Regions from separate parts of the Nocardiopsis sp. iso_238 genome, predicted to be linked through region 2. Evidence: predicted binding sites of a transcription regulator. Region 2 holds the regulator's gene; the other holds the start of a gene.
What was found. The regulator LexA, encoded in region 2, represses DNA repair genes until DNA is damaged. The targets are predictions, from matches to a motif close to TCGAACANNTGTTCGA.

Region 1 (4,383 bases), 2.8 Mb from region 2:
CACGCGCATCGTCGAGGTGGTCCCGGACCGGCGCTCCCCGGCTCCGTGGTGTCCACGGGTGATCGGATCGGCTCCGAAGGCATGACTCAAGGCAGCCCGGCTCCTCGCCCCGAACAGCCCGTCCAGAACACACGCGGAGCCAACGACCTGGTCGAATCACGCCCGGAGTCACCCATCCGCGCAGGGGCGACATGACCGTCACGCGTGCTCCGGCACCGTGTTCACCGTTGGTCGAGGCGCGCGGGGAACACGAGGCTCCCGGCGCTCTGCTCGCCCCGCCACTCGGGCCGACCGTCCCGAACCGGGCGGCGGGAGGCTAGAAGTCGGGGTGGTCCAGGTCGGCCTCCAGGCCTTCCTGCTCCATCTCCTCGCGGACGATGCGGTAGGACAGGCCTCCCGGGTATCCCTTGCGGCCCAGGACGCCCAGGGCGCGGCGGATCCGGGCCTCCTTGTCCTTGCTGCGGCTTCCGCGCAGGCTCTTGCGGGCCAGGGCGCGGGCCGCCTCCTGCTCGTCCTCGTCGCTGACCTCGGAGACCGCCTCGCGGACGGTCTCCTCCTCCACGCCCCGGGTGCGCAGCTCCTGGGTCAGGGCGCGGCGGGACAGGTGTCTGCCGTGCTGCCGGGAGGAGACCCAGGCCTGGGCGAAGGCGGCGTCGTCGATCAGCCCGGCCTCGTCGAGGCCGTTGAGGACCTGCTCCACCACCTCGTCCGGGTACTCCCTGCGGTGCAGGGAGCGTTCCAGCTGGGCGCGGGTGCGCGGGGAGTGGGTGAGCATCCTCAGGACCAGGTTCCTGGCCTTGTTCTCGAGGTCCGCTCCGGGCTGCCCACCCGGAGCGGCCTCCTCGTCGGCGCTCACCGGATCGGCTTCGGCCGGTCCGGTGCGGTCAGGTGACCGGCGCCCCTCACGCATCCGGGGCGGCGGCCTTGGTGGTCTTGGCGGCGGCCCGCTTGGCGGGGGCCTTGGGCTCCTCGGCCTTGACTGGGTCGGCGGCCTTGGGCTCGGCGGGGCCGGAGGCGCTGTCGTCACCCTGACCGGGGATGCCCAGCTTCTCCTTGATCTTCTTCTCGATCTCCTTGGCCACGTCCACGTTCTCGCGCAGGAAGTTGCGGGCGTTCTCCTTGCCCTGCCCGAGCTGGGTGCCGTCGTAGGTGTACCAGGCGCCGGACTTGCGCACGATGGCGTGCTCCACGCCCAGGTCGATGAGGCTGCCCTCGCGGGAGACGCCGACACCGTAGAGGATGTCGAACTCGGCCTGCTTGAAGGGCGGCGCGACCTTGTTCTTGACGACCTTGACGCGGGTGCGGTTGCCGACCGCGTCGGTGCCGTCCTTGAGCGTCTCGATGCGGCGCACGTCCAGGCGGACCGAGGCGTAGAACTTCAGCGCCTTGCCACCGGTGGTGGTCTCCGGCGAGCCGAACATGACGCCGACCTTCTCGCGGAGCTGGTTGATGAAGATCGCGGTGGTGCCGGTGGAGTGCAGGGCACCGGCGATCTTGCGCAGCGCCTGGGACATGAGCCGGGCCTGGAGGCCGACGTGGCTGTCGCCCATCTCGCCCTCGATCTCGGCGCGGGGCACCAGGGCCGCCACGGAGTCGATCACGATGATCGAGACGGCGCCGGAGCGGATGAGCATGTCGACGATCTCCAGCGCCTGCTCACCGGTGTCCGGCTGGGAGAGGAGGAGGTTGTCGGTGTCGACGCCGATCTTCTTGGCGTACTCGGGGTCGAGCGCGTGCTCGGCGTCGACGAAGGCGGCGATGCCGCCCATCTTCTGGGCGCTGGCCACCGCGTGCAGGGCGACGGTGGTCTTACCGCTGGACTCGGGGCCGTAGACCTCGACGACCCGGCCCTTGGGCAGGCCGCCGATACCCAGGGCGACGTCCAGCGCGATGGCGCCGGTGGGGATCGCCTCGATCGGCGGACGGTCGTCGTCCCCCAAGCGCATGACGGAGCCCTTGCCGAACTGCCGCTCGATCTGCGCGAGCGCTGTTTCGAGAGCCTTGTCTCGGTCTCCAGATGCCACGGGATTCCCCTGTTGGGTTGATGCCTTTTTCTTCATGATGCGCATGACGCTACGCGGTCGGTACGACAATCGCGACGCTCGGCGTCCGCCCGTCGAGAACCCAGACTACCCGAACTCATGTTCGAAATCCGGTACGAACCCCTGGCGTCCGGGTTTTTACGCGGGCTTGGCGAAGGCCGGGTCAGCGGACGGAGGCGGGAAGGTCGAACGCGTCACACACGGCCCGCCACACCTCCTTGGCCGAGATCCCGTCGGCCAGCGCCTGGTTGACCGTGCGGGAACCGAGCTTCTCGATGACGTAGTCCTTGGCCAGGCTGTCCGCGTAGGCCTCGCCGAACTGGGCGTGCATGTTGTGCCAGAAAACAGTGAGTCTCATCGGCCCCAGTATGAGTGACCGGAGGGAGCCGCGGGGACTCGTCCACAGGACGGATTCCACCCGGTCCGCGCGCCCGGGTGTCCTCCGACGATCTGTCGGACCCCTTGGGCAGACTGGTGCGATGAGCGGAGCGACCGACCCCCTGGCACCCTTCGGAGCGGCGACCCGGGCCTGGTTCGAAGGGGCCTTCCCGAACGGTCCCACGGCCGCCCAGACCGAGGCCTGGCGGACGATCGCCTCCGGCCGGGACACGCTGGTGGTGGCGCCGACCGGGTCGGGCAAGACGCTGTCGGCCTTCCTGTGGTCCCTGGACCGGCTCACCCACGCCCCGGTGCCGACGGACCGGTCGAAGCGCTGCCGGGTCCTGTACGTGTCGCCCCTCAAGGCGCTGGCCGTGGACGTGGAGCGCAACCTCCGCCAGCCGCTGGCCGGAATCGCGGCCGCCGCCGAGCGCGGCGGGGAGGCCCTGTCCCCGGTCACCGTGGGGGTGCGCACCGGCGACACCCCCGCCCAGGAGCGGCGTCGGATGGCCACCCACCCGCCGGACGTCCTCATCACCACGCCCGAGTCCCTCTTCCTGGTCCTGACCTCCCGGGCCCGCGAGGGTCTGGCGGGGGTGGAGACCGTCATCGTGGACGAGGTGCACGCCCTGGCCGGGACCAAGCGCGGCGCCCACCTGGCACTGAGCCTGGAACGCCTGTCCGCCCTGTTGGACCGCCCGGCGCAGCGGATCGGCCTGTCCGCCACCGTGCGCCCGCGTGAGACCGTCGCCGCCTACCTGACCGGCACCGGCGGGGGTGCCGCCGAGGCGGGCGCCGTGATCGTGGCCCCGCCGGACACCCCGCGCATGGACCTCCGGGTGGAGGCGTCCGTCCCCGACCTCGACGAACCCGGGAGCCCGCCCGCCACCGCCGAGGGGCTTCCCCCGGACCCGCGCGCGGGCAACACCATGAGCCGCGGCTCGGTGTGGCCGCACATGGAGCGCCGGGTCCTGGACCTGGTCGAGGCCAACCGCTCCACCATCGTGTTCACCAACGGCCGCCGCACCGCCGAGAAGTTGTGCGCCCGGCTCAACGACCTCCACGCCGAACGCGTCGACGGCGGCCTGCCCGGCGAGGAGGTCGCCGCCCAGGTCACCGGCCAGTCCGAGCAGAGCCGGGGCGGCGCTCCGGTGATCGCGCGCGCCCACCACGGGTCCGTGTCCAAGGCCGAGCGGGAGCTCATCGAGGACGACCTCAAGGCGGGGCGGCTGCGGTGCGTGGTGGCCACCTCCAGCCTCGAACTCGGGGTGGACATGGGCGCGGTGGACCTGGTGGTCCAGGTGGCCGCTCCCCCGTCGGTGGCCAGCGGCCTCCAGCGGGTCGGCCGCGCGGGGCACCAGGTGGGTGAGACCTCGCGCGGGGTGTTCCTGCCGCAGTACCGGGGCGACCTGCTGGCGACCACCGTGGTGACCGAGCGCATGCGCGCGGGCGGGATCGAACGGCTGGAGATGCCGAGCGATCCCCTGGACGTGCTGTCACAGCAGGTCGTGGCGATGGTGGCGATGGACGAATGGACGGTGTCCGGGCTGGCGGCGCTGGTGCGCCGGGCGGCGCCCTTCGCCCGCCTGAGCGACGCGGTCCTGGAGTCGGTGCTGGACATGTTGTCGGGCCGCTACCCCTCGGACGAGTTCGCCGAGCTGCGACCGCGTCTGGTGTGGGACCGCGAGGAGGACGTGCTGCGGGCCCGGCCCGGCGCCCAGCGGCTGGCGGTGATCAGCGGCGGCACCATCCCGGACCGGGGCATGTACGGCGTGCACCTGGCCTCGGAGTCGTCGAGCAGGGCGCCGACCCGTGTCGGTGAGCTGGACGAGGAGATGGTGTACGAGTCGCGGGTGGGCGACGTGTTCGTGCTGGGTTCGACCTCGTGGCGGATCGAGGCGATCACCGCCGACCGCGTGATGGTCTCCCCCGCCCCTGGCAGGCCGGGCCGGATGCCGTTCTG
Region 2 (4,383 bases):
GAAGGGTTCGGTGACCCCGGACCGCTTGGCGACCATCAGCAGGACGGTCTCCTGCGTGGTGAAGCGGCGTTCACAGACGGGGCAGGTCCGGCGGCGCCGGATGGCCGCGCCGTCGTCGGTGGACCTGCTGTCGATCACCCTGGTGTCCGGATGACGGCAGAACGGACAGTGCATCCCGGTTCACCTGGCTTTCCTGTACCCGACCAACAACCCTAGGAGTCTACTTAACCACAACTTATTGACTACGGCCCCCGTGTCAACACCAGATGTTGTGGTCGAACCTAGGCGCTGGGGCGGACGCCCGCAACCCTGCCCACGGCGTGTCCCCAATCCGGGAACCGGGGCGGCCGAGGAACGGGGTTCGAGGAGGTGGAAACGGGGGGTGCGGCCGAGGGAGCCGAATCCCAGGATAAGGGGGCGCGGACGCGCGGCCCGACGCCCGCCACACCGAACCGCCGACCGAATTCCACTCCCTCCCGAGGCCACGGAGTGGCGGCGGGGCACGGCGAGACGAACCCCATACCGGATCGCGCATTCCACGGACAACGGCCGCGGCGCGCGTGTACACACATAAGTGCGACCACCGGAAATCGGCTCCCGAAAACACAAAGGGAAATCCCTCCGCGATCCCGTCCACAGGCTCTCGAACGCTTGTTTGATATCACCGTGTGCAACGACTAAAGTTGACCTTGATTTCACACCGGCTTCGCCGTCCGGTCCGCGTGGCCGGTGACCGGCCACACACGCAGGCCCTGACCGAACCGAACACCGAGGAGGCCCGGCCGTGCCGGAGGAGAACCCCGGAGCCGTCGGCTCCGGACCCACCACCGTTCTTTCGCCCGTCGGCGATCCGGGCGCGTCCGTGCCCGACACCCCCAAACTCACCGCACGCCAGCAGAGTGTCCTCAACTGCATCCAGAGGTACGTCCGGGAACGGGGTTACCCGCCGTCCATCCGGGAGATCGGTGACACGGTCGGCCTGTCCAGCCCCTCCAGCGTGGCGCACCAGCTGAAGGTGCTCCAGCGCAAGGGGTACCTGCACCGGGACCAGAACCGGCCGCGCGCCGTGGAGCTGCGCACCCCCGGCCGGGAGGCCTCCCAGACCCTCACCCAGGAGGAGCTCACCGCCGACTCCACCCGGGCCGCCTCGGTCCCGCTGGTCGGCCGGATCGCGGCCGGTGGCCCGATCCTCGCCGAGGAGGCCGTGGAGGACGTCCTGGCACTGCCGCGCCAGCTGGTCGGTGAGGGCCGTCTGTTCATGCTCACCGTGGTGGGCGACTCCATGATCGACGCCGCGATCACCGACGGCGACCTGGTGGTGGTCCGTCAGCAGCAGACCGCCGAGAACGGTGACATCGTCGCGGCGATGCTGGACGACGAGGCGACCGTCAAGGTGCTGCGCCGCGAGCCGGACGGCCACGTGTGGCTGATGCCGCGCAACGACGCCTACGAGCCGATCCAGGGCGACGAGGCCACCATCCTCGGCAAGGTCGTCACGGTCATGCGCAGGGTCTGAGCGCGGATCCCCGAGCCGGGGGCGGTGGGCGGGCCGATACGCTGAGGGCGTGTCGACACCTGTCTCCGCCCCCGTGTCCCCTGCCCCGACCCGCACCCTCCTGGCCGCGATCCTGGCCGCCGGGACCCTGCTGGTCTCCGCCTGCGCGCCCAGCGACGGCGACGGGCCCGCCCTGCCCGGCTCCCCCGGGCAGGAGCGCGAGGTCTCCTTCGAGGGCGGCGGCTTCACGGTGCCCGGCACCTTCACCGCCCCCGCGAACGACGGGGGCACCGTCCCCGGGGTGCTCATCATCTCCGGTAGCGGCCCCACCGACCGGGACGGCAACGGCTACGGACGCCCCGAGGCCAACACCAACCTGAACCTCGCCCGCGTGCTGACCGGAGCCGGTGCGGCGTCCCTGCGCTACGACAAGTTCGGCAGCGCCGACCCTGCCGACCTGACCGAGGCCGAGGAGGAGGCCCTCGACCGACCGGTCGACCCCCTGGTCTTCGAGCAGCAGATGGCCGCCGCCTACGCGGAGCTGGTCGCCCAGCCCGAGGTGGACCCCGAACGCACCGTCATCCTCGGTCACAGCGAGGGCGCCCTGTACGCCCTGCGCGCCCATGAGGTCCTCGACGCCGAACCGGCGCTGGTGCTGGCCGCTCCTCCCGGCACCCGGATGCTCGACCTCATCGACCGCCAGGTGTCCGAGCAGGTCCGCACCGCCGAGGCCCAGGGCGGTGTCGGTGAGGTGACCGCCGCGAAGATGCTCTCCGACCTGCGGGCGGGGCGGGCCGCGGTGCGCTCGGGATCGGAGATGCCCGAGACCGACGCCACCGGGCTGTTCGACGAGAACGGCGCCGACTACCTCGCCTGGATCGACTCCTTCGACCCGGTCGAGCTGGCCGAGGAGCTGCCCGGGGACACCCCGGTGCTGGTCCTGTGGGGCGACCGGGACGCCCAGGTCAACGAGGAGGAGATCGACCGGCTCATGACCGGTCTGGACGGCGCCGAGCGGGTCGACCTGGCCGGGGTCGACCACATCCTGCGCGAGTACGACGACACCCCGGGGGCCGCGGCCCTCGACGCGGACCGCGCGTTCTCCCCCGACGTCACCCCTGCGCTGGAGCGGTTCCTCGACGGCCTCTGGTAGCGGAGCCCGCCTACGGTCCCCCGGGGAACGGCCACCGCCCGCCCCGGCGAGTCACCGGGACGGGCCCCCGGCCAGCGACCCGACCGACTCAGTCGATCGTCCTGACCACGCGGGCGGGGACCCCCGCGACCAGGGTGCGGGCGGGTACGTCACGGGTGACCACGGCCCCTGCGGCGACCACCGAGCCGTGACCGACGGTCACTCCCTCCATGATCAGGGCGGACGCCCCGATCCAGACGTCGTCCTCGATGACGATCGGGGCGTTGGAGATGTACTCGCGGCGCTCGGCGAGGGGCAGCGGGTGCCCTCCGGTGATGAGGCTGACCTTCGGGGCGATCATGACGCGGTCCCCGATGCGGATCCCGCCCCTGTCCATGAACGTGCATCCCTGGTTGACGAAGACGTTCTCCCCGAACGTCGTGTTCAGCCCGTACTCGGTGAAGAAGGGCGGATAGACGGTCACCGAGTCCGGCAGCGGGCCACCGAACACAACCGAGAGTAGTTCCGCTCGGCCTTCGCCGTCGCTGAAGGGCAGCATGTTGAGGCGGGAGGTCGCGTCGGTCACCTCCGCGACGCGCTCCGCGAAGCGCGCGAACTCGGGTGTCCGGACGTACAGGACCTGGTCTGATGGAGTGGGCATACGGCGATCCCAGCACCCGGAGCGGGCACGGTCAAACAACTCACGACCGCCCTGACACAACCGATGGTTGTGAACGTAGGCTGAAGCCGTGGATGTCGAAGCGCTGCGCACGTTCGTGTCCGTCGCGGAGGTCGGCCAGTTCCAGGCGGCGGCGGGCGAGCTCGGGATCAGCCAGCAGGCGGTCTCCAAACGGATCGCGTCCCTGGAGGGGCGCCTCGGGGTCTCGCTGTTGGTCCGAACTCCCCGGGGGTCCCGGCTGAGCCTGGACGGGCAGGTCCTCCTGCCGCACGCCAGGAAGGTCCTGGCCGCCGTCGCGCAGGCCGAGCGGGCCGTCCGCCCCGGTGTCCGGCCCCTGCGCGTCGACGTCCTCAACCGGCGCATCGCTCCGGCCCAGGCCGTCTACCGGTTCTACCGGTCCCGCCCCGGGATGAGCCTGGACACGGTCACCCTGGGCGACGAGAACGCGGCCCAGGCCACGCGGGCCGTGCTCGATGGCACCGTCGACGCGTCCTTCCGTGCCCTGTCGGCGGACCGGGTTCCGGCCGGGATCAGCGCCGAACGGCTCCTGGACGCGCCTCTGGAGCTTCTGGTCGGGCCCGGCCACCCGTTGGCGAACGCGGCCCGGGCCCGGCCCTCGGACCTGGTCGGCCACCGTGTCTGGATCCCCGGGATCAGCCCGGGTACGGAGTGGGCGGAGTTCTACCGGTCCCTGTCCGAGGCCTTCGGTCTGAGCATCGACGCGCTCGGCCCCCACTTCGGTGACGAGGCCCTGATGGACGCGCTGGCCGAATCGGACTCGCTGGCCACCCTCGTGGGCGGCGGGGACCGGTACCTGTGGCCCCGGGGCCACGACCTGCGACGCGTCCCGTTGCACGGGCCGACCCCGGTCTACCCGCACATGCTGCTCTTCCGGACCGGGGACCGGCACCCGGTGCTGACCGCGTTACGCGACCACCTGCGCATCTCCGGGCCGCGGACCCCTGACGACGCGTGGTTGCCGGACTGGGTGGACCGCTGACCACGCGCCGCGACGGCGCGCACAGCCGGGCGGCCGTGTTCCTGGAGCATTCAGCGTTCGCGTCGCCAGGCTGCCTC

Region 1: the regulator LexA is predicted to act here: its motif matches at 2,134-2,149, upstream of recA (recombinase RecA).

The regions. Positions count from the first base shown of each region.
Region 1 is NZ_CM149668.1:4,384,240-4,388,622, forward strand. It holds gene AC0VYL_RS19830 (regulatory protein RecX) at 317-910, opposite strand; gene recA (recombinase RecA) at 903-2,024, opposite strand; gene AC0VYL_RS19840 (DUF3046 domain-containing protein) at 2,206-2,400, opposite strand; gene AC0VYL_RS19845 (ATP-dependent helicase) at 2,522-4,383, shown strand, end outside.
Region 2 is NZ_CM149668.1:1,604,041-1,608,423, reverse strand. It holds gene nrdR (transcriptional regulator NrdR) at 1-174, opposite strand, end outside; gene lexA (transcriptional repressor LexA) at 863-1,516, shown strand; gene AC0VYL_RS07195 (alpha/beta hydrolase family protein) at 1,566-2,648, shown strand; gene AC0VYL_RS07190 (sugar O-acetyltransferase) at 2,737-3,288, opposite strand; gene AC0VYL_RS07185 (LysR family transcriptional regulator) at 3,377-4,306, shown strand.